One region of the Mixta sp. BE291 genome, then DNA from elsewhere that is predicted to be linked to it. Evidence: predicted binding sites of a transcription regulator. Region 1 holds the regulator's gene; each other region holds the start of a gene.
The links. The regulator PurR, encoded in region 1, represses purine synthesis genes. The targets are predictions, from matches to a motif close to CANGCAAACGTTTGCNTG.
Positions count from the first base shown of each region.

Region 2: J2X14_RS10350 (NCS2 family permease) is a predicted target of PurR. The motif match lies at 6,934-6,951, and genes of this name have one in related genera.
Region 3: purE (5-(carboxyamino)imidazole ribonucleotide mutase) is a predicted target of PurR. The motif match lies at 9,095-9,112, and genes of this name have one in related genera.

Region 1 is NZ_JAVDXN010000001.1:730,985-741,659, reverse strand. It holds gene J2X14_RS03580 (Grx4 family monothiol glutaredoxin) at 1-209, opposite strand, end outside; gene J2X14_RS03575 (C40 family peptidase) at 568-1,374, shown strand; gene cydH (cytochrome bd-I oxidase subunit CydH) at 1,435-1,524, opposite strand; gene purR (HTH-type transcriptional repressor PurR) at 1,811-2,836, shown strand; gene punR (DNA-binding transcriptional activator PunR) at 2,870-3,778, opposite strand; gene punC (purine nucleoside transporter PunC) at 3,889-5,058, shown strand; gene cfa (cyclopropane fatty acyl phospholipid synthase) at 5,322-6,470, shown strand; gene J2X14_RS03545 (riboflavin synthase subunit alpha) at 6,523-7,170, opposite strand; gene mdtK (MdtK family multidrug efflux MATE transporter) at 7,389-8,762, shown strand; tRNA gene J2X14_RS03535 (tRNA-Val) at 8,901-8,977, shown strand; tRNA gene J2X14_RS03530 (tRNA-Val) at 8,982-9,058, shown strand; tRNA gene J2X14_RS03525 (tRNA-Val) at 9,065-9,141, shown strand; gene pykF (pyruvate kinase PykF) at 9,831-10,675, shown strand, end outside.
Region 2 is NZ_JAVDXN010000004.1:38,573-49,247, reverse strand. It holds gene J2X14_RS10375 (peptidase domain-containing ABC transporter) at 1-957, opposite strand, end outside; gene J2X14_RS10370 (HlyD family secretion protein) at 999-2,258, opposite strand; gene J2X14_RS10365 (TolC family outer membrane protein) at 2,280-3,584, opposite strand; gene J2X14_RS10360 (LuxR C-terminal-related transcriptional regulator) at 3,665-4,306, opposite strand; gene J2X14_RS10355 (4'-phosphopantetheinyl transferase family protein) at 4,792-5,532, shown strand; gene J2X14_RS10350 (NCS2 family permease) at 5,551-6,864, opposite strand; gene yieH (6-phosphogluconate phosphatase) at 7,028-7,690, shown strand; gene gbpA (N-acetylglucosamine-binding protein GbpA) at 7,755-9,242, opposite strand; gene phoU (phosphate signaling complex protein PhoU) at 9,652-10,386, opposite strand; gene pstB (phosphate ABC transporter ATP-binding protein PstB) at 10,399-10,675, opposite strand, start outside.
Region 3 is NZ_JAVDXN010000005.1:270,194-280,868, forward strand. It holds gene cueR (Cu(I)-responsive transcriptional regulator) at 129-536, shown strand; gene J2X14_RS13810 (NfeD family protein) at 533-997, opposite strand; gene J2X14_RS13815 (SPFH domain-containing protein) at 997-1,914, opposite strand; gene J2X14_RS13820 (co-chaperone YbbN) at 1,970-2,827, opposite strand; gene J2X14_RS13825 (SDR family oxidoreductase) at 2,908-3,681, opposite strand; gene tesA (multifunctional acyl-CoA thioesterase I/protease I/lysophospholipase L1) at 3,713-4,336, opposite strand; gene ybbA (putative ABC transporter ATP-binding protein YbbA) at 4,304-4,990, shown strand; gene ybbP (putative ABC transporter permease subunit YbbP) at 4,987-7,395, shown strand; gene purK (5-(carboxyamino)imidazole ribonucleotide synthase) at 7,432-8,499, opposite strand; gene purE (5-(carboxyamino)imidazole ribonucleotide mutase) at 8,496-9,005, opposite strand; gene lpxH (UDP-2,3-diacylglucosamine diphosphatase) at 9,151-9,867, opposite strand; gene ppiB (peptidylprolyl isomerase B) at 9,867-10,361, opposite strand; gene cysS (cysteine--tRNA ligase) at 10,605-10,675, shown strand, end outside.

The sequences.
Region 1 (10,675 bases):
GTGGGCCAGTTAGCATATTTCGGCAGCTCAGCACGAATGTCAGGGCTTTGCAGGATATCCACATAGGCGAAGCGCTCGCCACAGGCAGAGAGAGCCTGAACCGTTTGCGCCGAAAAGCCACAGCTGGGTAACTTCGGCGAGCCTTTCATGTAAAGCAGAATCGGGTTTTCTGCGATCTGGCGCTGAATTTTTTCAACAGTACTCATAATTGCCTTCCTTAAATAGCATGCTTCGTGTCTATTGATTGTAGCGACTGTAGCGGGTTGCTGAAAACGACATTTTCTGTAAGGTTAAATGACGCGGGTTATTGTAGCGGCTTGTCACAGCAAAATAACCCGTATCAGCGCGATGCATTGCGCGGTGGTTAATACCTGGCAATAACTTTGCTGAGATAACCGCCTGTTTACGCTTATTTTTACATCTATATGCATTTAAAGTTTATTTCACTAAAAAAGGCTTTATCTTTTCGCAAAAAGTTCGATTAGAATTGGCCCTTCAGGAGTCTGTCGCTATGGCAGAAATAAGATTAACCTTGCGCTATCACTGCGCTTTGAGTGTAACCACACCATGCGTTTATTGATTACGCTTTTTATGCTGACCGTTGCTCAACTCTTTTTTAACGTTGCCGAGGCATCCCCGCAGGCGCCAGTCAAAGCCACTCAGCATAAAATTGATAAAAAAGCCGCCCGCGACGACGACCGTCGCAAGCGCCGGGTGGTAAAAACCACCAGTAAAAAAGCCCGTCCGGCCAGCGTCGAAAAAAACAAGCTAAAGAAGAAAAGTAAACCTGCCACGGTTGCCACAGCCAGCACGAAAAAGAGTCGTAGCGCGGTTAAAACCACCAGCGTAAAAAAAAGCATCAGTAAAAAAAGCAAACAGCGCTATGGTCGCCAGCGCGGCGAGAAAAAAACCGCTGTAGTCGCTAAGCGCGGCCCGCTGGAGATGAGCAAGGCGCATCGTGAGCGCTATCAAAAGGCGCGTGAAACGGCGATGAACAAACTGATGAGCCAGTTAGGTAAGCCCTATCAGTGGGGAGGCACCTCGCCTCATACCGGTTTCGACTGTAGCGGTTTGGTCTGGTACGCCTATAAAGATGTGGTGAAGTTTAAAATTCCCCGCACCGCTAATGAAATGTACCACCTGCGTGATGCGGCATCGATTAACCGTGAAGCGCTGGAAAAAGGCGATCTGGTGTTCTTCCGCATTAATAATCGTGGCGCAGCCGATCACGTCGGCGTCTATCTCGGTAACGGACGCTTTATCCAGTCGCCGCGCACCGGTAAAGATATCCAGATTAGCCAGCTGAGCGATGATTACTGGCAGCGGCACTACGTTGGCGCTCGCCGCGTGATGACGCCGCGCACCATTCGCTAACGCGGTTGCGCAACAAAAAAGCCTGTCATATGACAGGCTTTTTTTATTTCTGGCTGGCGATTAATTGATAACGGCGGTGAAGCTAAACGCCATGATCACCAGTAATGCCGCCACCGTGGTGCCTATTGATAGTTTTAAATCCGTGCTCATTTGGCCTCTCCTTTAACCACACAAAAAATAACGGTATAGATTTTCCCATACTCCCTGGTAAAAATCTCGTTTTCTTTGCGCCAGCTTGGTAGAATCCCCGCCTTGCGTTGCGCAACGACCAAAACCACCGTTGTCGACGACCCTTATTTTAAGACGTCCCGCCGCTAAGACGTACCTCAGCCCGCCTGATGATAACCCATACGCGTGCTGAATAACGCTATCGGGACGCAAACGATTAACATTAGCCTTATCAAACTATTACGATAGGCGCAGGAGTATCTTTTTAATGGCAACAATCAAAGATGTCGCAAAGCGTGCCGGCGTTTCTACCACCACGGTATCGCACGTCATCAATAAAACCCGTTTTGTCGCGGAAGAAACCCGTGAGGCCGTGTGGGCAGCCATCAAAGAACTACACTATTCGCCCAGTGCGGTCGCACGCAGCCTGAAAGTCAACCACACTAAATCGATCGGCCTGTTGGCGACGTCCAGCGAGGCGCCCTATTTCGCTGAGATTATCGAAGCGGTGGAAACGCGCTGTTTCGCCCGTGGCTATACCCTGATTCTGGGCAACGCCCATAACGATTTACAGAAACAGCAGGCTTATCTTTCCATGATGGCGCAAAAGCGCGTGGATGGCCTGTTGGTGATGTGCTCCGAATATCCTGAAGCGCTGCTGAAGATGCTGGAGGAGAACCGCAATATTCCTATGGTAGTCATGGACTGGGGCGAATCGCGCGGCGACTTTACCGATACCGTGCTGGATAATGCTTTCCAGGGCGGCTATCTCGCTGGCCGCTATCTGATCGAGCGCGGACATCGTGATATCGGCGTGATCCCCGGTCAGATGGAACGCAACACCGGCAGCGGGCGCTTCGCCGGTTTTGTCAAAGCGCTGAATGAGGCCAGCATTGCGGTACGCGAAGAGTGGATCGTTCAGGGCGACTTTGAGCCAGAGTCTGGCTATCGCGCTATGCAGCAAATCCTGGCGCAGAAGCAGCGCCCTACCGCCGTTTTCTGCGGCGGCGATATTATGGCGATGGGCGCGATTTGCGCCGCCGATGAGCTGGGACTGCGCGTGCCGCAGGATATTTCAGTGATCGGTTACGATAACGTGCGCAACGCCCGCTATTTTACCCCTGCGCTGACCACAGTGCATCAGCCGAAAGAGCAGCTGGGCGAAACCGCTTTTGATATGCTGCTGGACAGGATCACCAGCAAACGTGAAGAATCGCAAACCATTGAAGTCCATCCTACGCTGATTGAGCGCCGCTCTGTCGCCGATGGTCCCTTCCGCGACTACCGCCGCTAAGGTTCAGGCTCAGGAACCGCTGTTCCTGAGCCGCTACGCTTCCCGCAGCCATTCCCGATTGATCGTTTCCGTATCGCCAAGATAATCCAGCAGCCAGCGCAGCGCGGGCGAACTGCTTTGCTCCGACCAGCTGACGCAACAGAAGCTGTCGGGAAAAGGTTGCGGCAGCGCCAGCTCGGTGAGCTGCCGGGTTTTCAGCAGCGGTGCGGCGAAATGTCCGGGAACCATGCCCACACACAGCCCGGCACGCAGGCAGTCAAACGCGCTTTCCCAGTCGGGCACCACCAGACGGCGCTGATTATCCAGCGTCCAGGTGGTACGTCGTGGCAATGCGCGCGAGGTATCTTCCAGCACCAGCGAGGGCCAGGGACGAATATCATCATCCTCCAGCTGCCTGCTGACGCTGGCTAAAGGATGATCAACGCTTACTACGCAGCGCCAGTTAAGCGCGCCCATATCGCGAAAGGCAAAGCGCCCGCCAACCGGAATCGCCTGCGTCGCGCCAATCGCCACATCAACCCGCTCGTCCGCCAGCGCATCCCAAACGCCGTTAAACACTTCCGGCGTGATCAGCAGTTCCATATCCGGGAAGTGCCGATAGAAATCAAGCACCAGCTGACGGGTACGCTGCGGCTTAACAATGCGATCCACGGCGATGCTTAACTGCCCGCGCCAGCCATTCGCCACCTGCTGGCACTGCCGCCGCGTGGCTAGCATTTTTTTGATAACAGCACGGCCTTCGCGAATAAACAGCTCGCCTGCCTCAGTGAGTACCACGTCGCGATGGCGTCGCTCAAAAAGCGGCACCGCCAGCCAGGACTCCAGCTGACGTACGGTATAGCTGATGGCCGAGGGTACGCGATGTAGCTCCTCGGCGGCGGCAGAGAAGCTGCCATTGCGCGCCACGGCATCGACCACTTCCAGTGCATATTCAGACCACATGTTTTGCCTGCAAAATTTTTGATATCAACCGGCAAATTTTAGCGTTTCACAATCAGAAAAACATCCTTTAACCTCGCGCGGTCTGTTCACCTGCTAATAATGAGAAAGTGATGTCTGCTTCAAAAGGATTTATGCTCTATCTGGCGCTGCTCAGTACGCTGGGTTTTCTCGCCACCGATATGTACCTGCCCGCGTTTACCGCCATGCAGGAAAGTTTTCACACCTCTGCCGGCGTGATTAGCGCCAGCCTCACCGTGTTCCTTGGCGGTTTCGCCTGCGCGCAGCTGCTGTGGGGACCGCTCTCTGACCGTTTTGGTCGTCGACCGATCTTGCTGCTGGGTCTGGCGCTGTTTGCGCTGGGCTGTGCGGGGATGCTGTGGGCGGAGACCACCTGGCAGATGTTAATCCTGCGCTTTGTGCAGGCGGTGGGCGTCTGCTCGGCGGCGGTGAGCTGGCAGGCGCTGGTAGTGGATCGCTATCGCGGGGCGCAGGCGAATCGGGTTTTCGCCACCATTATGCCGCTGGTCGCGCTGTCGCCCGCGCTGGCGCCGCTGCTGGGCGCCTGGCTGCTGAGCCACTTTTCATGGCGATCGATTTTTCTGACGCTGTTTCTGGTAACGCTTCCGCTGCTGTTTGCGACGGCGAAGCTGAAAAAAAGCGCGCCCGCCTCTGAGCCAACCGGCCAGCGCAGCGGTTTTTTCCGTCTGCTGGCGTCGCGTATCTACAGCGGCAACGTGCTGATTTATGCCGCCTGCTCCGCCAGCTTTTTCGCCTGGCTGACCGGTTCGCCCTTTATCCTGCACGATTTGGGATTAAGCCCGGCCGATATTGGTTTGAGCTATCTTCCGCAGACCGTGGCGTTTCTGGTAGGCGGCTTTGGCTGTCGCTCGGCGCTGCAGCGTCGCAGCGGTCGCACGCTGCTGCCCTTCCTGCTGGTTTTTTATGCTGTGAGCGTAGCTGCGCTGTTTATCGTCTCGCTTAGCGATCGGGTTACGCTGTGGGGATTGTTAATTCCATTTTGCGGCATGGCGCTAGCGAATGGCGCTATTTATCCCATCGTGGTAGCCAATGCGCTGCTGCCCTTCCCGGATGACACCGGCAAAGCCGCTGCGCTGCAAAACTGCCTGCAGCTGGGCCTGTGCTTTTTTGCCAGCCTGGCGGTCTCTTCCTGGTTACGCCATCCGTTACTGACCACCAGCTCGGTGATGTTCTCAACCATTCTGCTGGTCGCGTTGGGCTATGCGTTGCAGTACGTGGCACACGAACGCACACATAATTAGCACCCTAATTATTAACCGTTGTATCTTGCCTTGCGGGAGCCTATACTCCTTGCAAGGCAGTCACTTATAACAGTTAGCGTACTTTTCCCCGGCCCATCGCCCGCTTTCCGCGACAATAATTGTGGCCCCGGGCTTTCAATGCCTTTCAATCCTCTGCGCAACGTCAGATATCTGGCACACGGTCTTCCGTGAGATTTCTCACAATCCTGAGAAATTGACTATTCTGTTTCTCAGGTTCGTATCACACAGGTGATGGAGAAGCTATGAGTACATCGTGCATAGAAGAAGTGAACCTGGAGGAAAACCATTGGTATCGTATCGTCCATGAAATGTTGGAAACGGCTGATATTGAGATCAATGGTAAGCGCCCCTGGGATATTCAGGTCAAAAATCCTGAATTTTTTAAACGTGTTTTGCAAGAAGGATCGCTTGGCCTGGGTGAAAGCTATATGGATGGCTGGTGGGATTGCGAGCGGCCAGATATATTTTTTCAACGCGTATTAAAACATCAACTTGATCAACAACTTCCTCATCATTTCAAAGATACATTACGTATCGCGGCAGCGCGGCTTACCAATTTACAGTCAAAAAAACGCGCGTGGATGGTGGGCAAGGAGCATTACGATTTAGGGAACGATCTCTTTTCACTGATGCTGGATCCCTTTATGCAATACTCCTGCGGCTACTGGAAAAGCGCTCAGACGCTGGAAGAGGCGCAACAGGCTAAATTAACCTTGATTTGCGAAAAGCTTAAGCTAAAACCTGGCCTGAAGCTGCTGGATATCGGCTGCGGCTGGGGCGGACTCGCTGAGTTTGCCGCGCGTCATTATGGCGTCACGGTCGATGGCGTGACCATCTCCGCCGAACAACAGAAAATGGCGCAGCAGCGTTGCGAAGGTCTGGACGTCAATATCCTGCTGCAGGATTACCGTGATTTAGATAATCAGTATGACCGCATCGTTTCCGTTGGCATGTTTGAACACGTCGGCCCGAAAAATTACGCCACCTATTTCAACGTGGTCGACCGTAACCTTAAGCCGGATGGCCTGTTTCTGCTGCATACCATTGGCGCGATAAAAACCGACATGCATGTCGATCCGTGGATCGATAAATATATCTTCCCCAACGGCTGTTTGCCGTCGGTACGCCATATTGCTGAAGCCAGCGAAGCGCATTTTATTATGGAAGACTGGCATAATTTCGGCGCCGACTACGACAAGACGCTAATGGCATGGTATGAGCGCTTCCTGCAGGCCTGGCCGCAGCTGGCGGAAAAATATGGTGAGCGCTTTAAACGCATGTTCACCTATTATTTAAACGCCTGCGCCGGGGCGTTTCGTGCGCGTGATATTCAGCTGTGGCAGGTGGTATTCAGCCGCGGCGTTGAGGGCGGCCTGCGCGTACCGCATTAACCGCTGTCGCGTATAAAAAAACAGGCAACCGGGTTGCCTGTTTTTTTATTATTTACTCTGCAATCTGATTAACCGTTGCCGCCAGCGTCGCTTCTCGCTGCGCCAGCACGCGCTCTACCGTATCCACAATCGCCTGCGTATGCGGATCGATTTCAATATTCACCCGCTGCCCCAGCTTTTTCGCGCCCAGCGTAGTGCGCATCAACGTTTCAGGGATAAGATGCACGCAAAATTTGGTTTTGGTGACATCGCCCACGGTCAGGCTGATGCCATCAATACCAATAAAGCCTTTGTGCAGGATATATTTCAGCAGCGTGCTGTCCTGCGGTTTGAACCAAATTTCACGGTTATTTTCTGCGTTAATGACCTTGCTGATTTCAGCTGTGGTCATAATATGGCCGGACATTAAATGACCGCCAATTTCGTCACTGAACTTCGCTGCTCGTTCAATATTTACCGTGTCGCCCGGCTGCAGATCGCCAAGATTGGTAATGCGCAGTGTCTCTTTCACTAAATCAAAGCTGACGCGATCGCCATTAATTTCGGTAACGGTCAGGCAGCAGCCGTTATGCGCTACCGAGGCGCCCAGCTCCAGGCCCGGTAATAACGCCGACGGCATTTTAATAATGTGAGTACGAAAGTTGGTTTTTTCTTCAATGGCAACCACCTCTGCGGTGCCCTGCACAATTCCGGTAAACATGATTCGGCCTCTGTGAGTTTTTGCTGATATTAACATACTCTCTGGTGCAGAGCAGGCGGGCAAAAGCGTGAAAAACGCCGCCTGGGTACCATAAAATGCGGTTTTCTTCCCGGTCTGATGTCGTTATGATTCTGCACCAGCGTTGTGCATCATTATCTATCTTTATTATCCTGTCTCTCTGGGTGTTATTCATTCCTTAAAACATAAAAGGTGTAAACGTGCAGAAGTATCTGACAGAAGCGCGTCAATTATTAGCGCTTGCTATTCCGGTTATTCTGGCGCAGGTGGCGCAAACCGCCATGGGATTTGTCGATACCATTATGGCGGGTTCGGTTAGCGCAACGGATATGGCTGCCGTTGCGGTCGGCACCTCGATCTGGCTGCCCGCCATATTGTTCGGTCACGGCCTGCTGCTGGCCTTAACGCCGGTAGTGGCGCAGCTTAACGGCTCCGGTCGCCGTGAGCGTATCGCCGGTCAGGTGCGTCAGGCTTACTGGTTGGCGGCATTGGTTTCCGTGCTGATTATGATTGTACTGTGGAACGCGGGTTATATGATCCACGCGATGCAGGATATCGACCCGGCGCTGGCTGATAAAGCAGTGGGCTATCTGCGTGCGCTGCTGTGGGGGGCGCCGGGCTATCTGTTTTTCCAGGTTGCGCGTAATCAGTGCGAAGGATTGTCGAAAACCAAGCCCGGTATGGTCATGGGTTTTATCGGGTTACTGGTGAATATTCCGGTTAACTATGTCTTTATTTATGGTCACTTGGGTATGCCTGCGCTGGGCGGCGTTGGCTGCGGCGTGGCGACGGCATCGGTTTACTGGGTAATGTTTATCGCTATGCGGCTGTGGGTGAGTCGGGCGCGTTCCATGCGCGATATCGCCCTGCCCGGCCATTTTAGCCCGCCGGACTGGCCGGTTCTGAAGCGTTTAACGTTCCTTGGGCTGCCGGTTGCGCTGGCGCTGTTCTTTGAAGTAACGCTGTTTGCCGTGGTTGCTCTGCTGGTTTCGCCGCTGGGGATCGTGAATGTGGCTGGTCACCAGATTGCGCTGAACTTCAGTTCATTGATGTTTGTGCTGCCGCTTTCGCTGGGCGTCGCGACCACCATTCGCGTCGGCTTCCGCCTTGGGCAGGGTTCGGTAGAGGCGGCAAAAGTCGCCGCCTGGACCGGTCAGGGCGTTGGCATCATGATGGCCGCCGCAACGGCGCTGTTTACCGTGACGTTCAGAGAGCAGATCGCCCTACTGTATAACGATAATCCGCAGGTGGTGGCGCTGGCGTCGCAGCTGATGATGCTGGCCGCGATTTACCAGTTCTCTGACTCTATTCAGGTTATCGGCAGCGGTATTCTGCGTGGCTATAAAGATACGCGCTCGATCTTCTTTATTACCCTGGTGGCGTACTGGGTGGTGGGCTTGCCCAGCGGCTATCTGTTGGCGCTAACCGACTGGATCGTCTCGCCGATGGGCCCGGCGGGATTCTGGTGCGGTTTTATTCTGGGGTTAACTTCCGCAGCGATTATGATGCTGTGGCGTATTCGTCGGCTGCAGAAATTACCCGCCGAACTGATCCTGCGCCGCGCGGAACATTAAGCTAAAGGCCCGCCGCGTCTAAAAAAACGGCGGGTCGCACAGTTGATGGGCAGTTGCGCAGAAAATTGCATGTTTCTACTTGCCAGCGGTGAACAGTGTCGCTAATATTCGTCCCCGCCGTCACCCAAGACGGCAGATGCGTTCTTAGCTCAGTTGGTTAGAGCACCACCTTGACATGGTGGGGGTCGATGGTTCGAGTCCATTAGAACGCACCAAAGTGCGTCCGTAGCTCAGTTGGTTAGAGCACCACCTTGACATGGTGGGGGTCGGTGGTTCGAGTCCACTCGGACGCACCAAATATTGCGTTCTTAGCTCAGTTGGTTAGAGCACCACCTTGACATGGTGGGGGTCGATGGTTCGAGTCCATTAGAACGCACCACTCTCTTTTCTCACGGGTTTCACTCTTCCGCTCCTGCGTTTATATCTTTTTACTTCCGTTTCGTTTCTGCACACCTGTCCGCTGCTACCTCTGCACATTATCTGTTTCGTACTCGCACCTGAATTGGTTTTCGCTGCGGTAAAATCCGTTGTTCACACCGGTTTTATTTCTGCGTTTGGCATTTAAAACGCCGTTATTTTTTGTGTAATTTATTTTCCGCGCAAAAAAAATTACACAAAAACAGGGCATGAATAAAGGCATCCGTTATCAGAACTTTCCTGGTATACAACCGGCGCGCGCTCTGGTTTGCCGCCCTTTTTTTCATTGCCTGACCGGCTGGATACGCGGGCTAAAACAGGTTGCCGCAACGTGACTTTCCTTGATCTGGAACCAGCTGCCTTCACGCTTTTTGATTGGTTTTCGTATACTTAGCGTCTATACTATCTTCCGGTGTCTCACTTGAATGGTTTCAGCCAATTGACGTGCCCTTACCTACACATACAACCAGTTGCGCAACTCGCCCACAGGGGCTACGGAACATCATCGCTCAACTTCCTCTGCACGCTTTATATCTGTCACCTATTCTTAGTTTGTATCGCAGTCCGCTCACTGAGCATGAATATTTCCCCGATGCACCAGGCATCGACCTCAAACCTTAATCATCCATCACAACTTACAGATAACTTGTCATGAAAAAGACCAAGATCGTTTGTACCATCGGCCCGAAAACTGAATCAGAAGAGATGCTGACCAACCTGCTGGAAGCGGGCATGAATGTTATGCGTCTGAATTTCTCTCACGGTGATTACGAAGAGCACGGTCGCCGTATCGCCAATATCCGCGCGGTTATGGAAAAGACCGGTCATCAGGCGGCTATCCTACTGGATACCAAAGGCCCGGAAATCCGCACCATGAAACTGGAAGGCGGTAGCGATGTGTCGCTGAAAGCGGGTCAAACCTTCACTTTCACCACCGATCAATCGGTGATTGGCAACAACGAACGCGTTGCGGTGACCTACTCCGGCTTTACCGCCGATCTGAAAATTGGCAATACCGTGCTGGTAGACGACGGTTTGATCGGTATGGAAGTCACCGAAGTCACTGAAAATACCGTGGTATGTACCGTACTGAACAACGGCGACCTGGGTGAAAACAAAGGCGTTAACCTGCCGGGCGTTTCCATTCAGCTGCCTGCACTGGCGGAAAAAGATAAGCGCGATCTGATTTTCGGTTGCGAACAGGGCGTGGACTTTGTTGCCGCCTCCTTTATCCGTAAGCGTTCAGACGTGCTGGAAATCCGTGAGCATCTGAAAAAGCACGGCGGCGAGCATATCCAGATCATCTCCAAAATCGAAAACCAGGAAGGTCTCAACAACTTTGATGAGATCCTCGACGCCTCTGACGGCATCATGGTTGCACGTGGCGACCTCGGCGTGGAAATCCCGGTTGAAGAGGTGATTTTCGCCCAGAAGATGATGATCAAAAAATGTAATAAAGCACGCAAAGTGGTGATTACCGCTACCCAAATGCTTGA
Region 2 (10,675 bases), on a different contig from region 1:
AGCCGTCAGCAAAGCGAGCACCAGCCAGGCCAGCTTAACGTTGTAAATAAACAGCATACCCAGCGTGATAATGGCCATTACGCCATCCAAAATCGAACTAATAAAACGTCCGGTGAGCGTACTTTGTATGGTGCCAATTGAGCCAAAGCGTGAAAGCACATCGCCCACGTGACGCGACTCAAAGTAAGTCAGCGGCAAACCAAGCAGATGCGAGCAAACGTTGGCCGTCCACTGCACGCTCAGCAAGCTTGAAAACCAGGTTGTTACCCAGGAGCGTAACGCCGTAATAGCAACGCTTAGCAGCGTCACGATAATAAAACCGCTGCCCAACAGGGTAAGAAGATCATGATCCGCCGAGACCAGAACCTGATCCATCACCCACTGCATATAAAAAGGCATCAAAATGCCAAACAGTTCCAGCGCCACCGACAGGATTAAAATCTGCGAAAAAGCTGAGCGGATACCGGTGACGTTACCGATCAGCTTCAGCATGGAGATAGATTGTTTTTCCTGTACTCGGGTAAAGGTGGCGCCAGGTAAGAGTTCCAGCGCAATACCGGTAAAGCAACGGGAAACCTCTTCCATAGGCACATCACGTCGGCCTCTGGCTGGGTCGTGAATGGTGATCTTATCTTTCGCCACGCTTTTCAATACCACAAAATGGTTCATTTCCCAGTGTAATATGCAGGGGCGCCGCAGCTTACCCAGCTCATCCAGCTCCAGGCGTAGCGCCCGGCCCGCCATGCCCAGCTGATGCGCAATCAACATGACATCCGCCAGCGTGGCGCCCTTTAGCGAAGTGGGAAACCGCTTGCGTAGCGTGACCATATCTATGCCGTGACCAAAATAGTTCGCAATCATGCCAACGCAGGTCAGGCCGCACTCGGTAGCCTGCGTTTGCTGCATCACCGGTAATTTCCGCTGCCAGCCAAAATTAAGTGCCGCTAAAAACTTCATAAACAATACCACTCCCTGTAGTAAGCCGATGGCGAATTGAATTAATTTCCTGAACGACGGCCAAGCGCGTAAAGCGGTTCCAGAACCCATTCATAAAGGCGTCGGTTATCAATCAGGAAATCCGCCTCCAGCGCACTGCCGGGACGCAGTTTTTCCTTATGCCCATACACATTGATATCTTGCTTATCCAGCGCCACCACTACGCGATAGTGCTGTTCCTGCACATTGTTATTACCGGTCAACGTAGCGACCTCCTGCGGCGACAGCGCAACGCGAGAGACATCAATGACGTTGCCGTATTGCTGACCAAATTTCTGGAAAGGAAACGCCTGATAGCGCAGCACCACTTTTTGACCGGGTTGAATAAAACCGATTGCCCGGCTGCTGACCATAATACGCGCCTGAAGCTCGCCATCGTCCGGCAACAGGGAAAACAGCGTTTGTCCGGCACTGACCATTTGCCCGGTTTTGACCATCACCGATCCCACCATGCCATCCGCTGGCGCCCGCAACACCACCGAGCGTCGCGATTCATTTTCTGCCAGAGACTGCTCGATTTCGGACAGGCGGCGTTCTATTTCGTTTTGTTTATTGCGCGCATTCATCGGCAGCTCGCGTAACTGCTGGCGCGTCTGGGCAAGCTGCTGCTGAATATCAAGCCGCTGCCGGGCAATGTCCTGTAAACGCGTTTCGGCATCAATAACCACTGCCTCCTGCTGTTCAACCTGGCTATTAGAGGCGTAACCCTGCTGGCGCATCAGGGTGATTTTCTCCTGCTGCCGGTGCGCCAGTTTGACCTGCCGGGAGCGCTGCCGCTGCTGAACATTGAGCTGTTCCAGCTGGGCGCTTAGCAGCCTTTCACGCTCTTTAAGCCCTTTTATCTCTTCGGCAAACAGCTTTTCCTGGTTTTCCGCATCCGCTTTCAGGCGAGCCCGCTGGATATCCAACTGCTGCGCGACCCTTTCCCGCGTCAGTCCCAGCGCCGTATAAACCTCCGAAGAGATAGCGGCGATGGTCTCGCCTTTTTTTACCTGCTGGCCTTCTTCCACGCTAATATCTACTACGGTGCCGGTAGCGATTGCCGCAATATTCATAATGCCTTTCGCTGGCAACAACTGCCCCAGGGCGGTTTCACGCTTGGTATAACTGCCAAAAATAAAGAAAGCCGCTATCACCAGCGTGATTACACCCACCAAAGAGACAATTAGCCAGCGCCAGGGCGGGCAATAAAGCGCCACGGTGCCGATCGCGGTGGTTTTATTCGCCTCCAGTGCTTCCTGACGAAATAAGGATTCACTCATGCAATTAACGTCCTTGTTTAGTTAACGGAGAACTTTATTATCCGCAGCGCAGTGGTAGCGATCTAATTGAGAATAATCCAGCTCGCCCAATTCCATAGAAAGTTTTAATCGGGCGTTTAAATAGTCATATTGTAATTTCGCCAGCATCTGCAGAGATTTATAATATTCCTGCTCTGCGTTTAATTCGTCGATAATGGTTCTTAAACCTACTCTTCTGCCATAGGCGGTGGAATCCGCTTTATTTCTGGCAGAGGCCAGCGCCTTTTTTTCCGCCAGATATTGGCTGCGTCCATTTTTTAATTTAAGCCAGGCGGACTGCGTTTCCTGACGCGCCTTACGCCGCGTGTCCTCCAGCAAATCCTTGCCTCGATCGCGGCGGCGAACAGCTTCAATCGACTGCGAAATTTGCGATCCGCCAGCAAATAAAGGGATGGAAACATTAATACCGATATTGCTGGAGCGCGTTCTTGAGGTGGTGCCAAACACCACATCAAGCACATTCGACTGCTCCGCCTTGCTCCAGTTGGTGCCATAACCCGCCTGTAAGGTGATGACCGGCAGATGTGCGCCATGCGCGGCCAGCAAATCCGCCTGGGTTTGCTCCAGTTGGAAAAGCGCAGCGCGAACCTGAAGATTATTTTGCGCTGCCCGCTGCTGTAAGGCTTTGAAATCATCAGAAACGGGAAAACGCATCACACAGGATAACGTAACCGGCTCTATTTCTTCTGGCGGGTGTCCGGTAAGGCGCGAGAAAACCATCCCAGCCTCCTCCAGATCGTTTTTAGCGGCGATCGCATCCGCCATTGCCCGGTCGTAATTAGCCTGCGCTTCATCGCGTTCAAGACGCGTGCCTTCACCCACCTGTAACGCAACCTGCGTTTGACTCAGCTGTTTACCGTAGGCGGCTTTGGCAGTGATTGCGCTCTTTAAAACATCCCGTTGATAGATTACCCGGAAATAGGCTTCCGCAACGCGGGTAATCAGCGTTTGCTCCGCCTGCATCAGTACTACGTCAGCATTGTCAGCGATGGCGTCGCCGCGCTTCCATGCCGCATATTTTGCTATATCAAATAGCGGCTGCGTCAGGTTAACGCTGTAGTTATGCCGCGTGACGCCTGCGGCATAGGTCGCACCGGGCTGATCCTGCTTACTATAAGCGCCGTTTAAACTAACAACCGGTAACAGGCTGGCAAAACCCTGGAGCCTTTTTTGGCTATCTGCCCGCTGCGCGTTGCGCGCCGCGCTGATTTCACTGTCATAAACGCTGCCTGCCAGTACCGCTTCCTGTAGCGTCAGGCTATGTGCGCTGCCTGGTATGATGATCAAGGCTGAAAAAAACGCTGTGATAACAGCGTTTACCCTCCTGAAGTACATGACCAAAATCCTTTTTTTATCGCCGGGATCAATCAAATAATATTATTTATGCAGGCATATTGAATAAGCTCGCTATTCGTATTGACATTAAGCTTTTTCATCGCATTATATTTTTGCGTGGCAACGGTACTGACCGCGCGGTTTTGCTTTTTAGCAATACTGGACAGCGATAACCCCATGGAGTAAAGCTGAATAATTTCCCACTCCTTTGCCGTTAAGCGGCTGGTTTTTTCAATACCGCTTTCGGTGATGGATTTTATTTCTTTTGAAACCCAGGCCACGCTGTGCTTCTTAATAAAAATTTCACAAAACGCCTTTTTTATTTCGCTCACTGCATCATACTTGCTGACAATAGCATCCACGCCATAATTAAGCGCCTTTTTCAAAATGGATACATTATTGAACTCCGTATAAAGAATGATTTTAGCCGTCGGGAAGCGTTGTTTTATTGCTCTGATTTTTGCTACGCCATAAAGATGGCCGCCATCGCTATAGTAAGCCAGATCGGTGATTATCGCGTCTACGGGCGTGCGGCTTGCCGGTTGAAGCGTGCGCTCCTCGCTTAACGAAATGTCAGATATAATATTGCAACCCAGCTCTTCCTTAATATAATTGCACAGAAAATAGTGAACAGCAGGGTACTTATCTGATATAGCCACGTTAATTTTCAACATAATGATATATCCCTTATCTGTTTGCCCAGCTACAGCCGACTCCATACGTTTACTCTAATACATCATGTAAGCAGTAGCACCATATGGATTTATTAATGTCTTTTTGCTCAACTACTGTGAGAAAGGCTGGTGGTTCCCTGATTATCCACAAGCCAAAATCATGGTAGAGCTAAAAATAAAAAAGAGTAAATGAAATATATAAAATCTAATATTAATTATTAATTTTATAGCTAAATCGATAAAATCGTGAAATGCACCAGAGCGCGTTGTTTTTATTACCTACGCGTCAGTTAAAGAAAAAATGAAGCATGCCGTTTCGCCTGAAGCTTTCTCGGCGCGAGCCAATCCTCTTTGGTGCAGTTTTATAGCCCTTATTTAAACCTATTCCTAAAAGCATCGCGCAAACAGTAAAGCCGGGTGCAAAAGCATCGGAAAATTCTTACAATACCATTGATGATTATCCGACCATTTTCACGGAGCGACAGATGGCAAGTCATTTTGTACGCTGGACGCTTGCCCAAAACCGGGCAGATGTGCAGCGTATTCCGGCAGATATAGTGGAAAAAGCGCAATGTCTCAGCGACAAACGTCGTAGCCGTTATCTGGCAGCGCGTATGCTGCTGGCTGAACTCATGCTGCGTATTTACGGCATGTCGCAGCTTCCCGCCTTAACCACCACCAGCAGTGGCCGTCCTTGCTTTACCGATCCCGATCTACCTGATTTCAGCATCGCCTATGCTGGCAATATGGTTGGCGTGCTGCTGGCTGAAGAACAGAGCCGCGCCGGGCTGGATATGGAAATCGTACGCGCGCACAGCCGCCAGACGCTGGAACATCATCTGCAACATCTCTCTTCCGGCGAAAAAGCGTGGATTAATGCCCAACAGGATCCGCTGGAAGCAATAACGCAAATCTGGACGCTGCGGCAAAGCGTACTCAAGCTGACTGGAGAAGATAACGGCTGTGAGGGTTCCCTGCGTTTGCATCCCGCCTCGGGCCGCTTACGCTCGCACGTGTTTCCTGACGTTCAGGCAGTATGCGATGTTGAACCACTGCTTATCTGGTCTTGTGCGCTGTCACGCGCCAGCAGCCGTCTGCGTTTGTGGGAAATCGATGAGCAGCAGAACTGGAATGCGCTCAGGGATATTGAGCTGAATAAAGCGAATATGGGGCCGCACACGTTAAGGCTTACCAGTATGCCGACAGAAAGGCAGCTGCAGCCGTAAAGCTGCAGCGCCATTTGATTAATGTGAATCAATAAAAGCAATTTTCAGGACAAACAGCAGCGCCACCACAACCACGCAGGGGTTGATTTCGCGCCAGCGCCCGGTACCAGCTTTCATCACGCACCAGGAAATGAAACCCAGCGCGATGCCTTCGGTGATTGAGAAGCTGAACGGCATCATGGCGGCGGTAACAAAAGCAGGCACCGCCTCGGTCAGGTCGTCCCACTTTACGCGCGCCAGGCTTGAGGTCATCAGTACGCCAACATAAATCAACGCGCCTGCGGCAGCGTAGCCCGGCACCATCGACGCCAGCGGCGACAGGAACATCACCAGCAGGAACAGCACGCCGGTTACCACCGCCATCAGCCCGGTACGTCCGCCAATGGAAACGCCTGACGAACTTTCAATATAGGCGGTTACGGAGGAGGTACCGATGGCGGCACCCGCTACGGAGCTAACGCTATCCACCAGCAGCGCCTGCTTCATACGCGGGAATTTACCGTCTTTATCCGCCAGTCCGGCTTTGTCCGTTACGCCGATCAGCGTACCGGAGGAGTCAAACAGGTTAACCAGCATAAAAGAGAAAATCACACCGGCCATATTGAGCGTAAATGCGCCGCCTAAATCAACCTGGCCGATCACCGAGTTAATCGCGGGCGGAGCGGAGAAGATGCCGTTGTATTTAACGTCGCCTAATAACAGGCCCGCCAGCGTGGTAATGACAATGGAGATCAATACCGCAGCGTGAATATTGCGTGAAGCCAACACGGCGATAATAAAGAAGCCCAGCGCGCCCAGCAGCACGCTATGCGAGGACAAATCGCCAACCGTTACCAGCGTCGCTTCATTCGCCACGATGATACCGGCATTTTTCAGCCCCATCATGGCAATAAACAGGCCGATCCCGGCGGTAATGCCGGTACGCAGAGCAAGAGGAATATTGGCAATCATCCAGTAGCGCACGCGGAATAAGGTCAACAGCAGCAGCCCCGTCGCGCCCCAGAAAATAGCGCCCATGCCGACCTGCCATGAATACCCCATTGCGCCAACCACCACAAAGGCGAAAAAGGCGTTCAGGCCCATCGCAGGCGCCAGCGCCACCGGTAGGTTCGCGACGACGCCCATAAGTATGCTGCCCAACGCGGCAATCAAACAGGTCGTCACAAATACCGCCTGGGTATCCATGCCAGCGGCACCAAGAATCTGTGGGTTTACAAAGACGATATAAACCATGGTTAAAAAAGTCGTAAAACCGGCAATCACTTCGGTACGCACCGTCGTGCCATGCTCCTGTAGCCGGAACAGGCGCTGTAATAAGCCTTGTTTAGTCATCTGTTACATCCGAACGGAAAAGGGGTCGCCGCGTATGCTAGCGATTTTGGCGCAACAGTACACGGATTTTTCGCAATCGGTTGCGGTTTCCTGCGGGCGGCAGGGTCGCATTTTGTGTTGAGTGGGGTAAAGTGACCTTTTCCCCTGGTTAGGATGAGGCAGGATGACGATTGAATGTCTGTTTTTCGACTGTGACGGGACCCTGGTGGACAGCGAATTGCTCTGTACTCAGGCGTATGTTTCCACTTTTTCCCGCTACGGCGTGCAGTTGCCATTACAGGAGATGTTTGAAAAATATAAGGGCGTCAAACTCTACGATATTATCGCCGACGTTAACCAGCAGCATCCACTTGATGTTGCGGTAGAAACCTTCGAGCAAGAGTACCGCGCGGAAGTTGCACGTCTTTTCGAGGCGCAGCTGCAGCCGATTGCGGGTGCCCGTGCCCTGTTGGATCAAATCGCCGTACCGGCGTGCGTGGTCTCTAACGGCACGGTGAAAAAGATGCAGCATTCGCTGGGGCTAACCGGCCTGCTTCCTTTCTTCGGCGATCGCCTGTATAGCGGCTACGATATCGGTCACTGGAAACCGGATCCACAGCTGATGTTTCATGCCGCGGAGCAAATGCAGGTACCGATTGAGCGTTGCCTGCTGATCGATGACTCAGAGGCGGGCGCGCGGGCGGGCATCGCGGCGGGTATTCCGGTGTTCTATTATTGCGCCGATGCGCATAACGCGCCGCTCGATCACCCGCTGGTCACCCCATTTAACGATCTGGCTCAATTGCCCGCGATGTGGCACGCGCGCGGCTGGCGCCTCACCCGTTAAGTTGTTGCCGCCAATAAAAAACCCCGGCGCTGTTGCCAGAGCCGGGGCTTGATTACGTTAAAACTTATTTCTCGATCCACGCCATCTGCCAGGAGGAACCTACGCCAGGTTCAAACTGCCGTGCGGAAGGCGACCACTGGGAACAATAGCCGGAATAAGGCAGAGGCTTACACTGGTAAACCTTGCCGTTTTCAGGTTGCAACACCAGCGTGCCCGCTTTGTAGCTTGCTTTGTTATTCGGGAAGATGGCGTCATATTTGGCATTATCCGACGCCGGTTTGTCCGTTTCTGCGCCAGCAGCAGCCTGCAACGTAAACTGCTGCGGCGCTGGCTGGATCACTTTGCCTTCTGCGGTGCTGCCAATAACGCTTAACGTATAAGGTTCATTTGCTGATACGCCTTCCAGTTTAAAAGAAACGCGCTGATCGGCATTATCCACCGCCATTTTGGTGTATCCCTTCACCGTGCCGACGCGGTCATACACCTTCGCTTCCAGTGACATTTTACCGACGGTCCAGAGATTAAACGACAGGGTCGATGTCCCCTTTTGCACATCGCTGGTTGTCAGGCTGCTGATCTCAATGCGCTCATTGGTGTTTGAGACAACTTCTTCATAGGAAATCGCGATGGATTTCATCTTACGTATGGGATCCGGTGTGCCCGCTTTGGAGGAGATATAGATCTTATTCGCACCAAATGCCGGCTCGACTTCACCACGCGCATCTTTTACCCCGGCACGGAAACCCCATAACTCCGCATTGGCGTTTTCGTTTACTGCCGCCGCCAATGCTTTCGCCCAACGGTTTTTATCCGTTAATTCCTCAGTGATGGTCAGCGAGGTGGCAAAAGAGAGCACTTCTGATTTATCCTGGAAGAAACGTACTTTTACTTTGTCGCCCGGTCGCAAATCTTTGCCGTAAATCTGACCATCCAGGGTTTTGGCCCAGCTATCAGACGTCTCGACCTGCCCGGTATTTTCTCCGCCGAAGTCAACGTCGGCGACGTGATAGAAGCTGTTCACGGTATCGGCAATCTGCCACACGCTATAGATTAGCTGATAGCCGGTGCGCGCAGGAACATCACATTCATGTTCCACGCGTGTTCCCGGCATCGCGCCAAAACCATTAATTTCACAGAAGGGCGTTTTTTCAAACGCATCGCGGCTTAGAGGCGCGTTAGGATTCCAGTCCTGTTTAGTGATGTAGTACCGCCAGTTGGTGGTTTTATGGGGCGCGGTATGAAACCAGGCTAAGGTTTGTTTCCCAGCCTTCATGGGCGTTTTATACCAGCTATCAATGCTTTGGCGGTCAAGTTCATAATAGCCGGGCAATCCTGCGCTGGCTAATTTGCCGGTTTGCGTCGAGGCCTTATCAAAATATCCGGTCTTCTGTTCTAGGCTTTGTGGCTCATAGTTAGACTTGTCGCCGCATGACTGATTCTTGCCTTTCTGACATTGATGAGCACGACTTGGTGGATCGATTAAATAACCATGCGCCCATGCGCCACTCATGGTCAGTGTTGATACGGCTAATGCTATTAATTTTACTTTCATAAGTTTACTTCCCCTGTAATAAAACCAGAGGAAGTTATATATTTACCACCAATAGCTGGGAATCTTTTTACTTTTAATTAAGGGAAAGTCTTTATCAGGTCAGCCTTATTTTTATTGCGCATCTTTATGATATTTTATTAAATACGCAACAGACAGGCTTTAATGCTGAGGTAAAAGAGATATAAGCGCAGCTATATTTTATTGCGGCGTTTCTGCTATGTAAAATCCACTATAAAAGAGATATTGCACACTAAAATCCACAGGGAAAACGGCGTTAGCGTATGGCGATATCTTATTAACGCTCTTATTTTCATGCTATTTGGGCCGCCGGGGTGTCAAATAAGCGGCATTATCAGCACGATATGATGAAAATTACCCGCAGACCGTAACGATCTGCGGGTAACGACGATCAGGCGGGGCTGCTGCCGTTTTCTTCGCCAGCCAGCAGCTTGTCGAGACGGTCGCCGCCAACGTGACGGAAATCCTGCCCCTTAACGAAATAGAAAATAATTTCGCAGATGTTCTGGCAGCGATCGCCAATACGCTCAATGGCACGAGCACAGAACAGGGCGGTCAGCACGCTGGGAATGGTACGGGGATCTTCCATCATATAGGTCATCAGCTGACGCACGATGCCTTCATATTCCTGATCGACTTTTTTATCTTCCCGATAAATTTCCACCGCCGCGCTCAGATCCATGCGCGCAAAGGCGTCCAGGACATCATGCAGCATCTGAATCGTATGGCGACCCAGCGACTCCAGGCTTACCAGCAGCGGCTGATGCTGCTGGCTGAACTTCTCCAGCGCCGTGCGGCTGATTTTATCCGCCACATCGCCAATGCGCTCCAGCTCAGAAATGGTTTTGATGATCGCCATCACCAGGCGCAGATCGCTGGCGGTGGGCTGCCGCTTAGCGATAATACGCACGCAGGCTTCATCAATATCCACTTCCATCATGTTGACCTTCTGGTCACCATCAATGACCTGCTTCGCCAGCTCAGCGTCCTGATTATGCATCGCGGTAATCGCATCGGTAAGCTGCTGCTCTACCATGCCGCCCATGATCATGACCTGGGTGCGGATATGCTCAAGCTCAGCGTTAAACTGGCCGGAGATATGCTTGTTCAGGTTTAAATTGTCCATACCGATCTCCAGTTAACCATAGCGGCCAGTAATATAGTCTTCAGTTTGCTTTTGATGAGGTTTAGTAAACAGCGTGTCGGTATCGCTAAACTCGATCAGTTCACCCAGATACATGAATGCGGTGTGGTCGGAACAGCGTGCCGCCTGCTGCATATTATGCGTCACGATGACCACAGTATAATCCTGTTTCAGTTCGGTAATCAGTTCTTCGATACGGCCCGTTGAAATAGGATCCAGCGCCGAGCAAGGCTCATCCAGCAACAGCACTTCTGGACGAATAGCGATGCCG
Region 3 (10,675 bases), on a different contig from region 1:
TGATAATGTGTGCGGATAAAACGCTTTGTCGGCCAGAACAAAACAGAAAAGTGAAGGAGGGGAATCTGCTGTTGTCCACTTTGCAGATTCAGCGTTATTCTGACTGTCGTAGCGTAAAGGGGGGCAAAATGAATATTAGCGATGTGGCAAAAAGAACCGGCTTAAGCAGCAAGGCAATCCGCTTTTATGAAGAGAAAGGGCTGGTGACGCCGCCGCTGCGTAGCGAAAACGGCTATCGCAGCTATACGGCGCGCCATCTGGATGAGCTGACGCTGCTGCGCCAGGCGCGCCAGGTGGGTTTCACCCTGGATGAGTGCCGCGAGCTGGTGCATCTGTTTAACGATCCGGCGCGTCACAGCGCGGATGTGAAGGCGCGTACGCTGCAAAAAGTCAAAGAGATCGAGGCGCATATTCTGGAGTTAAACCTGATGCGGGAGCGCCTGCTGGCGCTGGCGGAGGCATGTCCCGGCGATGAGAGCGCAGACTGCCCGATTATCGATAACCTTGCCGGTTGCTGTCAGCGGACAAAAAATTAACGGCCTTGCGTTTCAGTGTCCAACGGCCTGATGCGTAACGTTACGCCCTCTACGCAAATCACTACCACGCGCGTCCCGGCAGCGAGTTCGCTTTCCGCCTGCACGCGCCAGCTGCTGTCGCCAACGCGGACATGACCCAGGCCATTTACCAGATCTTCATCTAATGTCAGCTGCATGCCGGTCATCTGTATGCCGCGCTGGTTAAGCAGCATGCCGGGATCTTTCTGGCGCAGCGCCAGCCAGCGATACCAGAGAAACGCGGCAAGCAGCGTCAGCAGCGCGAACAATACGCCCTGCGTTCCCCATGAAAAGGGCATCAGCCAGCGTATTAATCCCACCGCCAGCGCCGCCAGCCCGCTCCAGAGCAGATAGCCGCTGGTGCCCAGCATCTCCGCAATCAATAACAGGCCGCCCAGCGTTAACCAGAACCAGTGGGGATGGTTAATCACCGCCGCCAGCATTATTTCGTACTCCGCGTCTGCCTGCTTTCGTTCAGGAGTTCGCTGATACCGGCGATAGAACCCATAATGCTGGTGGCGTCTAACGGCATCAGCACTACTTTGCTGTTATCGGCGGAACCAATATGTTGCAGCGCATCGGTATATTTCTGCGCCACAAAGTAGTTCACCGCCTGGATATCCCCGGCAGCGATCGCCTCTGACACCATTTTGGTAGCGCGGGCTTCCGCTTCTGCTGCGCGTTCGCGCGCTTCCGCCTGCAGGAAAGCGGCCTGGCGGTCGCCTTCCGCTTTTAAAATTTCCGACTGTTTCTCCCCTTCGGCGCGTAAAATCGCCGCCTGACGAATCCCTTCCGCCGCCAGAATATCGGCGCGCTTGGTGCGTTCCGCTTTCATCTGCGCATTCATGGCGGCAATCAGCTCCTGCGGCGGACGCACATCGCGTATTTCGATACGCGTTACCTTGATCCCCCAGGGATTGGTGGCTTCATCCACGATATGCAGCAGACGCGTATTGATGCTGTCACGCTGCGACAGCATTTCATCCAGCTCCATGGAGCCAAGCACCGTGCGGATATTGGTCATCGTGAGGTTAATAATCGCCTGATCAAGGTTGCTGACCTCATAGGCGGCACGCGCCGGATCGATAACCTGAATAAAGCAGACGGCATCGATGGTGACATTGGCGTTATCTTTGGAAATGACTTCCTGAGAAGGCACGTCGAGCACCTGCTCCATCATATTGATCTTGCGACCAACACGGTCCATAAGCGGTACTAAAAGATTTAAACCGGGCTGCAGCGTTTTGGTATAACGGCCAAAACGCTCCACGGTCCACTGATAGCCCTGCGGCACAATTTTTACGCCTGACCAGACGATAATTAACGCAACCACAATAAGCACCGGGATCACAGCAAGCATAAAACCTCCAGACTGTCTTATGACGGGCCGAACCCTGGCCCGTTGTCGGCAGAGATTAGTAGAGCAGGGAGTATAACAGGCGACGATATTTTGCCGCCAGCGCATCACCGGTGCCGAGCGCCGCCAGAATCTCCTGCAGCATCTTACGCGCCTGACCGTCGGCGGCATTAAGGTCTGTCTTTAAAAAACCGTACAGCAGCGCCAGCGCCTCTTCGTTGCGGCCTACCTGATGCAGTTGCAGCGCCAGTTTGCTGGCCAGCTCGGCATTCTGCGGGTCGCTCTCCAGCTGTTGCTGAAGCTGCTGGATTTCCGGGGTATCCGCCGCCTGTTTCAGCAGATCGATCTGCGCAACCAGAGCCTGGTAGCGGGTATCCTGATCCTGCAACGGCACCACGCTCAGCACGCTTTCCGCCTCATCGCTGCGGTTAAGGGAGATCAGCACTTCCGCCAACAGGAAGCCAACTTCGCTGGATTGATTGCTAAGCTGCCATGCCTCTTTCAGCAGCGGCAGCGCATCCAGTGTTTTCCCCTGTTGCATCAGCTCGATAGCCTGCTGCGCTTTCAGCTCCTCTTCACGCGGCAGCACTTTTTCCAGTAGCGCGCGCACCGCTTCTTCCGGCTGCGGGCCCTGGAAGCCATCCACCGGCTGACCATTCTGGAACAGATAAACCGTGGGAATGGCGCGCAGGCCGAACTGGGAAGCCACCATCGGCTCATTATCGCAGTCGAGCTTCGCCAGCACGAACTGCCCGGCGTACTCCTGCGCCAGCTTATCCAGCACCGGCGTAAGCTGCTGGCAGTGCTGGCTGCGTTCGGACCAGAAATAGAACAGCACCGGCACCGTCATGGACTGTTCCAGCGTCTGTTGCAGGTTTGATTCGTTGATATCGATAATCGAAGCGTGTAATGACATGTCTGCGTCTCTTTGTCTGATGACTTTGTTACGATATTGGGGCGTTGCCTTCGGCTTCAAGCCAAATTTGCGCTGCGCTATTAGTTGCCGCGTAAAATGCGATCGAGTATCCAACCTGGCAGCAAACGTCGCAGCCAGCTCATCGCATGCGCGACCAGCGTCACAGGATAACGCTGACGCGGGTGACGGCTCTCCAGCGCGTGACGCAGCTTGGGCAGGATGGCTTCCGGCGGCAGCGTAAAGCGCGCCGCGATGCCAGGGTTCTTCACCGGCTTTTCCTGCTGGGTCTGATTCACATTATCAGTAAAGCGCGTGTGGATGGGGCCGGGCTCAATCAGGCTGACGCGCACGCCGCTACCATGAAGTTCCATACGCAGCGCGTCGGCCCAGGCTTCCAGCGCATATTTACTCGCAGCGTAGGCGCCGCGCCCCGGCGTGGAGATCAACCCCATTACCGAGCTGGTATTAATAATACGCGCTTCGCCGCTGGCGCGCAGGGCAGGCAGCAGCAGCATGGTTAGCTGGTGGGTGCCAAACAGGTTGCTGGCAAACTGCTGCTCCAGCTGCTGCCGCGACAGCGTTTCCAGCGGGCCATAAACGCCATAGCCCGCATTATTAAACAGGCCATACAGTCGCCCGCCGCACAGCGTGATGATCTGTTCCGCCGCCTGCGTCACGCTCTGCGCATCGTCGAGATCGAGCTGCACGCCGGTAAATCCCAGCGTCTCCATGCGCGCGACATCCTCCGGCTTGCGGCAGGCGGCCAGCACGCGGTAGCCGCGCATTAACAAATCATTGGCGGCAACCAATCCGATACCGCTGGAGCAGCCGGTGATTAATACGTTTTTTTGCATAACTTTACGTCCGTGGCTTCTGTGCCGTTTGTTACTCATGCTTAACTAGGGGAGCCAGTTGTTTATCCATCAGATCGGTGATAAAAGCCTGCGCATCCGGCGCGGGATGAATACCGTCCTGCTGCATCCACTGGGGTTTCAGATAAACCTGCTCCATAAAAAAGGGCACCAGCGGAATATTGTACTGCTGCGCCAGTTTGACATAGATATTATTGAAAGCGTCGTTATAACGACGACCGTAGTTTGCCGGTAAACGAATCTGCATCAGCAGCGGTTGCGCATTAGCCGCCTGAACCGTGGTGATGATTTTACTTAAGTCCTGCTCAATGTTTTGCGGCGGGAAGCCACGCAGGCCATCGTTACCGCCCAGCTCGATCAATACCCAGCGCGGATGGTGCTGCTGCAACAGCGCAGGCAGACGCGCCAGCCCCTGCGCCGCTGTATCGCCGCTAATGCTGCCATTGATAACCTCTGGCTGCTGCTGCCATTTTTTATCCAGCAGGGCAGGCCACGCCTGACTGGCCGACATGCGATAACCGGCGCTCAGGCTGTCGCCGAGAACCAACAGTGATTCTGCAGACGCCATGCGCGTCAGTAACAGTAACAACAACAGGAAGGGATAATGCCAGCGGAAAACATTGTTGAAGTTCATCATCTTACTAAATCCGTCGGTGAAGGTGAGCATCAGTTGTTCATCCTTACCGGAGTTGACCTGGTTGTCAAACCAGGGGAGAGCATTGCCCTGATTGGTGAATCGGGATCGGGCAAGTCTACGCTGTTGGGGATTCTCGCCGGGCTGGATGATGGCAGCAGCGGCGAAGTCTGGCTGTGCGGCGAACCGCTGCAAAAAATGAACGAGGAACAGCGCGCGCAGCTGCGGGCGCGCCACGTAGGGTTTGTGTTCCAGTCCTTTATGCTGGTGCCGACCCTGAACGCGCTGGAAAATGTGCAGCTGCCTGCGCTGCTGCGCGGTGAACCGGAGCGTCAGGGCCGCGAGCAGGCGCAGGCGCTGCTGGAGCAGCTGGGGCTGGGCAAACGCCTGCATCATCTGCCGTCGCAGCTTTCCGGCGGCGAACAACAGCGCGTGGCGCTGGCTCGCGCCTTTAATGGTCGTCCTGACGTGCTGTTTGCTGATGAACCCACCGGCAATCTCGATCGGCAGACCGGCGATCGCATTGCCGATCTGCTGTTCTCCATGAACCGTGACAGCGCCACCACGCTGATTCTGGTGACCCACGATCTGCAACTGGCGGCGCGTTGCGATCGACGGCTGCGCGTGCGTGACGGCAAGCTGTGGGAGGAAGCATGATTTGGCGCTGGTTCTGGCGCGAGTGGCGTTCGCCCTCGCTGCTGATTGTCTGGCTGGCGCTCACCTTGTCGGTCGCCTGCGTTTTAGCGTTAGGCACGCTGGGCGACCGTATGGAAAAAGGGCTGACGCAGCAAAGCCGTGAATTTATGGCGGGCGATCGTACGTTACGCAGCGCGCATCCGATGCCGCAGCCGTGGCGCGATCGCGCGCAGCAGCTGGGGTTACAGGTCTCTGCCCAGCTTACCTTTATGACCATGACCTTTGCGGGTGACGCGCCGCAGCTGGCGGCGGTAAAAGCGGTCGATCAAACCTATCCGCTGTTTGGCGACCTGCGCACCGAACCGCCGGGTCTCAAGCCGCAGCCCGGCAGCGTGCTGCTGGCGCCGCGGCTGATGGCGCTGCTGGGCGTTAAGCCTGGCGACGAACTGGATGTCGGCGATGTCCGTTTGCATATCGCCGGAACGGTGTTGCAGGAGCCGGATGCCGGTTTTAATCCCTTTCAAACCGCGCCGCGCCTGCTGATGAACCTTGATGACGTGGAGAAAACCGGCGCGGTACAGCCAGGCAGCCGCCTGACCTGGCGCTATAAAGTGGCGGGCGACGCCGGGGCGCTCAGCCGCTACGATAGCTGGATTACGCCACAGTTAACAAGCGATCAGCGCTGGCAGAGCGTGGAGAATTCGGAAGATGCTTTGGGGCGCTCAATGCAGCGCGCCCAACAATTTTTACTGCTGTCGGCGCTGTTGACGCTGCTGCTGGCAGTAGCGGCGGTGGCGGTGGCGATGAGCCACTATTGCCGCAGCCGTTACGACCTGGTAGCGGTACTGAAAACGCTGGGCGCCGGGCGCAGCGCGTTACGTAAGCTGATTGTTGGACAATGGCTGGCAGTGCTGTTGCTGGCGGCGCTGGCGGGCAGCGCGCTGGGAATGGGCTTCGAGCGGTTGCTGTTAACCATGCTGCGTCCGGTGCTGCCCGGCGAGTTGCCTGCCGCCGGGATCTGGCCGTGGATCTGGGCGCTGGGCGCGCTGTTTACCATTTCGCTGCTGGTAGGGTTGCGTCCTTACCGGCTGCTGTTAGCGACGCAGCCGCTGCGTGTGCTGCGCCAGGATGTCATCACCACCGCGTGGCCGTTACGCTATTATCTGCCCGCGATGGCGCTGGTGGTGGTGGCGCTGTTGCTGCTGCTGGTCGGCAGCAGCAAGCTGCTCTGGGCCTTGCTGGCGGGAATTGTATTGCTGGCGGCGCTGCTGGCGGCGTTGGGGTGGGGCGCGCTCTGGTTGTTGAGTCGGCTAAAGGTGCGTGGACTGGCGCTGCGGCTGGCGGTAAACCGCCTGCTGCGTCAGCCGTGGGTGACGTTAAGTCAGCTGGCTGCGTTTTCGCTCTCTTTTATGCTGTTGGCGCTGCTGCTGGTGTTGCGTGGCGATCTGCTCGATCGCTGGCAGCAGCAGTTGCCTGCCGACAGCCCTAACTATTTCCTGCTGAATATCAGCCGTGAACAGGTGGCGGATGTGCAACGTTTCCTGACGCAGCATCAGATTAAGCCAGAGACCTTTTACCCCGTTGCGCGCGTGCGCCTGACGGAGATCAATCATCAGCCTGCCGATCCGCGCCGCGATAACGCGCTGAACCGCGAGCTTAATCTGACCTCCTTAGCGCGCCGTCCGGATCATAACCCGATTGTGGCCGGACAATGGCCGCCGCGTGCCGGAGAGGTGTCCATGGAGGTGGAACTGGCCGACCGTTTGGGCGTTAAGCTCGGCGATACGCTGACCTTTACCGGCGATACGCAGCAGTTCAGCGCGAAAATCAGCAGCCTGCGTCAGGTGGACTGGGAGAGCCTGCGGCCTAATTTCTTCTTTATTTTCCCGCCGGGGGCGCTGGATGAACAGCCGCAAACCTGGCTCACCAGTTTCCGCTTTGACGGCGGCAGCGGAACGCTGGCCGAGCTGAACCGCGCCTTTCCCACGCTCAGCCTGTTGGATATTGGTGCGATGATGCGCCAGATTGGTCAGGTGCTGACGCAGGTCAGCCAGGCGCTGGAGATCATGGTGGTGCTGGTGACCGCCTGCGGGCTGCTGCTGCTGTTGGCGCAGATTCAGGTGGGGATGCGCCAGCGGCGTCAGGAACTGGTGGTATATCGCACGCTGGGCGCGGGGAAAAAGCTGCTGCGGGCAACCTTGTGGTATGAGTTTGCGCTGTTGGGCATTGTCGCGGGCGCGGCGGCGGCGCTGGGAGCTGAAGCGGCGCTATGGGGTTTACAGCGGAAAGTGTTCGATTTTCCCTGGGAGCCTGATTACCGGCTGTGGATCGCACTGCCGTTAAGCGGGGCGCTGCTGCTTTCTCTGTGCGGCGGCTGGTTGGGGGTTCGGCTGCTGCGCGGTAAGGCGCTGTTCCGCAGTTTCTGACAACGGCGGTCCGCCAGAATCGGACCGCCATCGTGCTTAGCGTAGCGTCGACTGCGCCCAGGCAATGCCGCTGGCATATTCCGGTGGCAGCATCGGCACCAGCGCCTGTAGCGCGGCGGCGAGGCGCTGCGCATCGGGATCGCTCAGGTTGAGGTGACCCACTTTGCGGCCAGGGCGCACCTCTTTTTCATACCAGTGCAGATGCACCAACGGCTCGCTGAGCCACTGCTGATTTAGGGCGGTGCCAATCAGGTTAACCATCACCGATGGCGTGCTGACCACCGGTGACGGCAGCGGCAGATCGAGGATGGCGCGCAGATGCAGCTCGAACTGGCTGATTGATGCGCCGTTTTGCGTCCAGTGCCCGCTGTTATGCACGCGCGGAGCCAGTTCATTGATCAGCAGCCCCTCCGGCACCACAAAGCACTCCATTGCCATCACGCCCACGTAATCCAGCTCATGCATAATCGCGCTCAGCATCTGCTCCGCCTGCTGCTGCTGTGCCGGGTCCGGCTGCGGCAGCGCGACGCTGGTGCGCAAAATTCCTTCCTGATGCAGGTTATGCGTCAGCGGATAGAACACGGTCTTGCCGTCGCGCCCGCGCGCGCCGACCAGCGACACCTCACCTGAAAAGTTAATGCCCTGTTCGACGATGCATTCGCCGTAGCAGTCAGCGGGCAACGCGCTGGTTTCAGTGGCGCGTAAACGCCACTGACCGCGTCCGTCATAACCGCCGGTTCGACGCTTGACGATCGCCAGTTCGCCCAGCTGCGCAAACACCTGCGGCCACTGGTCGGCGGACGAGAGCAGCTGCCAGGGGGCGGTCGCCAGTGCCAGTCGATCGAGCAGCTGCTTTTGTGTTAAACGATCGGCCAGCAGCGGAAAAATATCGCGATTGACAAAAGCCGCATGCCGCGCCAGCTCACGCGTCAGCGCCGTTTCCGGCCAGCGTTCGATCTCTGCGGTGATCACGCTTTGCTGAATCGGCAACGCTTCCGGCTCAGCGTCGAGGCCCACGGGATAGACCGCGATGCCCAGCGGTTCGCCCGCCTGACGCAGCATTCTTCCCAGCTGCCCATTACCCAGTACGCAAACCGGCTTCATGCGTCCTCCCGCGGATCGGGATTATTCAGCACTTCATCCGTTTGCGCCTGACGCCAGGCGCTGAGGCGCGTAGCCAGCTCCCGGTCATGCGTCGCCAGAATCTGCGCCGCCAGCAGCGCCGCGTTGGCCGCGCCCGCTTTGCCGATCGCCAGCGTACCGACCGGAATACCGCGCGGCATCTGCACAATGGAATAGAGACTATCGACGCCGCTCAGCGCCGCGCTCTGTACCGGCACGCCCAGCACCGGCACCAGCGTTTTCGCCGCCAGCATGCCCGGCAGATGCGCCGCGCCGCCAGCTCCGGCGATAATCACCTGGAAACCGTTATCCGCCGCGCTTTCGGCAAAGCTAAACAGCTTATCCGGCGTGCGATGCGCAGAAACGATTTCAACCTGAAAAGGAACGTCCAGAACGGTAAGGATCTCCGCAGCGAACTGCATAGTGGCCCAGTCACTCTTCGAACCCATGACGATGGCGATGCGGGTCGGGGCGGCGTTAAGAGACATGCAGATGTGGCTCCTGTGATTATGCAAAAGTCACCGGCGTGGTTGTCACGCGGTCGGGAAGGGCACAGAGAATAGCATGACTCAGACGCGAGGAAAACGGTTGCGTAGCGGGTTTACGCGGCAAAAAGCGGCCTGCGCACCGCTTTTAAAAAGGGAAATGGATCAGGGAAAGGCCTTGCGGCGTGACTTCGATCATCGAACCTTCATGGTGCCAGGCGCCCAACACCAGGCGTTGCGCAGGCTGACCGTTCACCAAAAGCGTATGGACTGCCGGTCGGTGGGTATGTCCGTGAATCAGCCACTGCACATGATGGCGCTGCATCGCATCAACCACCGCTTGCGGATTGACATCCATAATCGCCACCGATTTATGCTGATTGGCATCTTTACTGCCGTCACGCATACGCAGGGCAATGCGCTGACGCAGCCGCAGCGGTAAAGCAAGAAACAGCTTTTGCAGCCAGGGCTGATGCACTTTGCGGCGAAAGCGCTGATAGCCTTCGTCATCGGTGCAGAGCGTATCGCCATGCATAATCAGCACCGAGCGACCATACAGATTCAACATCTGCTCTTCCGGCAGCAGCTGCATGCCGCTGGCGCGCGCATAGCGTTTGCCCAGCAGAAAATCGCGGTTGCCGTGAATAAAAAAGACCGGCAACGGCAACGCGTTGAGCGCCGCCGCGATCTGCTGATGCAGCGGATTGGGATCGTCATCGCCGATCCAGGCCTCAAACAGGTCGCCCAGAATGTATAACGCATCGGCATTTTGCGTTTCGCGCTGCAAAAAACGCAGAAAACCGGCAGTAATTGCCGGTTCCTGAGTACACAGATGCAGATCTGCGATAAATAGCGTGCGTGACATTACTCGCTAACGGTGACTTTCTGAATGATCACGTCTTCTTTCGGCACGTCCTGATGCATACCGCTGCGGCCGGTCGCCACGCCTTTGATTTTCTCAACCACGTCCATGCCTTCTACCACTTCGGCGAACACGCAGTAACCCCAGCCCTGCAGGCTTTCGTCACGGAAGTTCAGGAAGTCGTTATCGGCTACGTTGATAAAGAACTGCGCGGTAGCGGAGTGCGGTGCGGAAGTCCGCGCCATTGCCAGCGTGCCACGGGTGTTTTTCAGGCCGTTATTGGCTTCGTTTTTGATTTCCGCTTTGGTTGCTTTCTGCTGCATGCCCGGTTCAAAACCGCCGCCCTGGATCATAAAGCCGTTGATCACACGGTGGAAAATAGTGTTGTCGTAAAAACCTTCACGGCAGTAGTCCAGGAAGTTCTGCACGGTTGCAGGCGCTTTGTCATCAAATGTTTTGATCACGATATCGCCATGATTAGTCTGGAAAGTAACCATAATCTCATCCTGTAAAGGTTGGAGTTTTCAAGATTCTGTACCCGCACGCTGCATCAGGGTGGCGGGCCAGTTTTAACAGACGCCTCTTATAACATAATTCGCGCGCTGACGTCAGTAAACGCAGAAGGGCTTTCTGCCTTCATCGGTGCGCTGCATGGTCTGGTTTCTTGCATTGCGCCGCGCTTACGTGAAAAATAGACTTTCTGGTTTTGTTTATCCGCACACGCTTATACGGAAAGTTCAATGCTTAAAATTTTTAATACCCTGACGCGACAAAAAGAGGAATTTAAACCGATTCATGCCGGAGAAATCGG